Regions from separate parts of the Candidatus Aalborgicola defluviihabitans genome, predicted to be linked through region 1. Evidence: predicted binding sites of a transcription regulator. Region 1 holds the regulator's gene; the other holds the start of a gene.
The links. The regulator NrdR, encoded in region 1, represses ribonucleotide reductase genes. The targets are predictions, from matches to a motif close to CACNANATNTNGTG.
Positions count from the first base shown of each region.

Region 2: IPI80_RS01495 (ribonucleoside-diphosphate reductase subunit alpha) is a predicted target of NrdR. The motif match lies at 1,094-1,107, and genes of this name have one in related genera.

Region 1 is NZ_JADJKN010000013.1:148,331-150,731, reverse strand. Features, by position in the region: gene pilV (type IV pilus modification protein PilV) at 1-1,035, opposite strand, end outside; gene nrdR (transcriptional regulator NrdR) at 1,101-1,550, opposite strand; gene glyA (serine hydroxymethyltransferase) at 1,555-2,401, opposite strand, start outside.
Region 2 is NZ_JADJKN010000002.1:236,474-238,874, forward strand. Features, by position in the region: gene IPI80_RS01485 (sigma-54-dependent transcriptional regulator) at 1-421, shown strand, start outside; gene ampD (1,6-anhydro-N-acetylmuramyl-L-alanine amidase AmpD) at 414-1,043, shown strand; gene IPI80_RS01495 (ribonucleoside-diphosphate reductase subunit alpha) at 1,150-2,401, shown strand, end outside.

The DNA of each region.
Region 1 (2,401 bases):
AAAGGCATTGGTCGATGCACAATTGCCCCCGTCACAGTTCACCATCAGACCGCCAGCAGGTAATAAGGCGCGCGCTGCATTTTTGGCGGCGGCAGTGTCCATGGCAGCCAGTGTTGAAGCCGTGCAATTAGGAAAAACGCACTCGTCCAAATCGACTGGGTCAAAACTGCCGTTGTAGTTTGAAACCACGGTGTATGTGCCAGAAGTGAACTCGCCTGGATTGGCGCGGATGCGTTCAATATAGTCAGACGCAATATTTGTCGCGATCATCTTGTGCCCTGACAACTTGGGCAATTGCACCGAGTAAGACAACATGGCGCCTAAAGACAGTAAGCCGAACGACAAAATCAATATCGCCACCAACACTTCAATGAGCGTGGCGCCGTTTTGCTGCCGAAAATGACGAGTCTGATACTTCATAGCCCATTTGCTCCGCACGCTGTGTTTCCATCGCCCGCAACCCTTGCCCGCCCACCCAAGCTTACGCAGACGATCCGTTGAAGTTCGGCGGCATAGTCGCCGCCTCCAAATTGGATCGATGTTGCGGGAACCGAGGTTTTGCAGGCGCCCAGTGGCTGTGAACACCAGCTTGGTGGAAGAGGACACGCCACTTTCGAGAATAGAGTCCAGTGACGTAATGGGTGATTGAACACGAAGAATTGTGTCGTCGACGATGGGGTCTACGTTGTAATTGCGGTTGCTATTGCCGTTTTTGTCGTGAAAAACAATCCAACCGCTGACCCAGCCGTTGCCCCCTGGTCCAGTACCTGCGCCACATACTGCTGTGGCACCCTCTGGTGCGTCGCTTCTGCACATTACTACGCCACCACCGCGTCGCACGGCCTCACTACGTGCAAATCTGACGTCTGCCAGGAAGGAGTTGACGGCGCTGGTCATGTTGTTGGCCTGAATCTGCCGTTTGAACGATGGGGCCGCTATGGTGACAAGAATACCCAAGATGGCAATCACCAACAGAATTTCTATCAAAGTAAAGCCGTTTGATCTTCTCATGGGGTGAGCATGGCGCAAATCCATCGCAAACACCACGACCACATGACCAATGGTTGGGACGTACGGATAAACGGCGGGCGATGGATAGATTACCGCTGCACCTCATCCACCAGCGTCTTGAACTCATCAATGTCTTCAAAGCTGCGGTAAACACTGGCAAAGCGCACGTAGGCTACCTTGTCGAGCTTTTTTAGCTCGCGCATCACCAGCTCGCCAATGCGCGCAGAGGGTACCTCGCGCAGGCCCAGGTTCAGCAGTTTTTCTTCAATACGCTCCATCGCACCGTCGACCTGCTCGGTGCTAACCGGGCGCTTGCGCAATGCGAGCTTGAACGAAGCCAGCAGCTTGCTTCGGTCGTATTCGATACGCCGTCCATCCTTTTTGACGATGGACGGGTAATTGACATCGGGGCGCTCATAGGTAGTGAAGCGCTTTGTGCAAGAGGCGCACTGGCGGCGTCGACGAATGAAATCCCCGTCCTCTGAGATCCGCGTTTCCACCACCTGGGTTTCGGAGTGACTGCAGAACGGGCATTTCATGCGATCAGCCGTAAACCGGGAAGCGCGCTGTCAATGCATGCACCTTGGCGCGCACGGCGGCGATATTGGCTTCGTCACGCGGGTTGTCCAGCACGTCGGCAATCAGATGGGCCGTTGCACGGGCTTCCTCGTCCTTGAAACCGCGCGTGGTCATGGCCGGTGTGCCGATGCGCACGCCGCTGGTGACCATGGGTTTTTCGGGGTCGTTGGGGATGGCGTTCTTGTTGATGGTCATGTGGGCAGCGCCCAGCACGGCTTCGGCTTCTTTGCCGGTAATGCCCTTGGCGCGCAGGTCCACCAGCATGAGGTGGCTTTCGGTGCGGCCACTGACGATGCGCAAACCACGTTGCGTGAGCGTTTCGGCCACGATTTGGGCATTTTTGAGCACTTGCTGCTGGTAGGTCTTGAACTCTGGGCTCAGCGCTTCTTTGAATGCCACTGCCTTGGCGGCAATCACGTGCATCAGCGGGCCACCTTGCAAGCCGGGGAAGATGGCACTGTTGATGGCCTTCTCGTGCTGGGCCTTCATCAAAATAATGCCACCGCGTGGGCCGCGCAGGCTCTTGTGGGTGGTGGACGTGACGATATCGGCGTGGGGAACGGGGTTGGGATAGATGCCGGCGGCGATCAGGCCGGCGTAATGGGCCATATCCACCATAAAAATAGCACCCACATCTTTGGCTACTTTGGCAAAGCGCTCAAAGTCGATGGCCAGGGAATAGGCACTGGCACCGGCGATGATCAGTTTGGGCTTGGTTTCATGGGCTTTACGTTCCATGGCTTCGTAGTCAATCTCTTCCTTGGCATTCAGGCCGTAGGAGACGACATTGAACCATTTGCCACTGATGTTC
Region 2 (2,401 bases), on a different contig from region 1:
CATCTCCGATGAGTCCGACCTGCCTGCACCGAAACTTGCCCCGGGAACATTGGAGCAGCTCTGCCTGCTGCCGCTGTATGGCAATGTGCGCGAGCTGGAAAACCTGCTGCACCGTGCGGTTGCCTTGTGCGACGGCGACTGCTTGCGACTGGACGACATTCAAAGTCCGATCAACAACACCTCTGCGCTCGATACCCGAGCGGCAGCCTTGCCCAGCACCAGCCCCGATGCGCCCTTGCCTACCGACCTGCAAGCACATCTGGACCAGCAAGAACGCGATATCCTGGTCAAGATTTTGAAGGAAACCGGCTTTAACCGTACTGTCGCCGCCGCACGCCTGGGTCTGAGTCTTCGTCAAATACGCTACCGCATTGCCCGGCTGAAAATTGACGCACCGGGCGACGCCGACCCCGATGCGTGATGAGCCTTACGCTGCAACAACGTCCTGGCAGGATGGCTGGTACCGTTTTGCCCGCCACCTGCATTCACCCAATTTCGGCCCCCGTCCGGCACACCCCTGTATCGATCTGGTGGTGTTGCACTCCATCAGTCTCCCCCCCGGAATTTACGGAAACGACTGCGTGCAGGACCTGTTCACCAACCGGCTGGATTGGAACCAACACCCCTACTTTCAGCAGATCAAAGGCTTGCAGGTATCGGCCCATTTCTACATCCGACGCGATGGCGAACTCTGGCAATTTGTCAGTTGTGAGGACCGCGCCTGGCACGCAGGGGCATCGCACTACCGGGGGCGGGACAACTGCAATGATGATTCCATCGGAATTGAACTTGAAGGAGTGGAGGGTGAATGCTTCGAGGCGCCGCAATACGAGACGCTCACTACTCTACTACCTGCACTGTGGCAGCGCTACCCTGTAGCCCACTTGGCTGGGCATGAACACATTGCGCCCGGGCGCAAGGCCGATCCAGGTCCGGGACTGGACTGGACTTTGTTACAAAATAATCTGGCCCTTCCAGATCAGTGCTTTCCCAATGGGGTTCTAAAAACAACCAAGCATATTTTCCCGTTCCATGTCGATTGAGTGTTTTTGACCACTACACACTACCTGTAGTGGCTTGCAAGGTGTTAAAACACTATATATAGTGCACCCTGTCTTAACCATCCTTTCTGATTTGGACGAGAAAATCATGCAATCTGCTTCACACGCCACCGCGCCAGCCACCCCCACTTTGCTGGCCCGCCATGGGGAGTCCACAGTCGACAGTGGCACAGGCCATCTACTAGACCACTACCAGATCATTCGCCGCAACGGCGCCGTTGTACCGTTTGAGCCCAACAAAATTGCAGTGGCCATGATGAAGGCCTTTCTGGCCGTGCATGGCGCACAAGGCGCAGCCTCGGCCAGTGTGCGTGAGGTGGTAGATAGCCTGACCCAGCAGGTTATTCGCGCGCTCGTGCGCTCGCGCCCCAGTGGTGGCACCTTCCACATCGAAGATGTGCAAGATCATGTGGAGCTGGGGTTGATGCGCGGCGGTCACCATGAAATTGCACGCGCCTATGTGCTGTATCGCGAACGTCGCACCCAGGAACGCGCCAAACAAGCCGCACCGACCGCGCCGGCCATGCCAATCTTGCATGTCATTGAGGGCGGCCAACGCATCTTGCTGGATTTAGGCCGGCTGAAAACTCTGATCGAAACATCATGTGCCGGCTTGGGCGCCGATGTCCAGGCCGATCCTATCTTGGCAGAGACCATGCGCAACCTGTACGACGGTGTACCCATGGATGAGGTGTACAAGGCTTCCATTCTGGCGGCCCGCACCCTGATAGAAAAAAACCCTGACTACACCTTTGCCACCGCGCGCCTGCTATTCCACACCATCACGCGCGAAGTGTTGGGGCGTGACGTAGCGCCTGGCGACATGACCACCGCATACGCCGACTACTTCCCGGGCTTTATCAAGAAGGGCGTTGCCGCTGAGCTGCTGGATGAACGCTTGGCGCAATTTGATTTGCCGCGACTGGGCGCTGCCCTGAAGGCAGAGCGTGACCAGCAATTTGATTACCTGGGCCTGCAAACGCTGTATGACCGCTACTTCCTGCATGAAGGCAAGATGCGAATCGAATTACCCCAAGCCTTCTTCATGCGCGTGGCCATGGGACTGTCACTCAATGAGATCGACCGCGAAGCGCGTGCCATCGAGTTTTACGAAGTGTTGTCGCGTTTCGACTTCATGTCTAGCACGCCCACCCTGTTCAACAGCGGTACGCGGCGCTCGCAACTCTCATCGTGTTACCTGACCACGGTTCCGGACGATCTGGACGGAATATACGAGTCCATCAAGGAAAATGCGCTGTTGTCCAAGTTTGCCGGTGGTCTTGGCAATGACTGGACACGCGTACGGGCATTGGGCGCCCACATCAAGGGCACCAATGGTG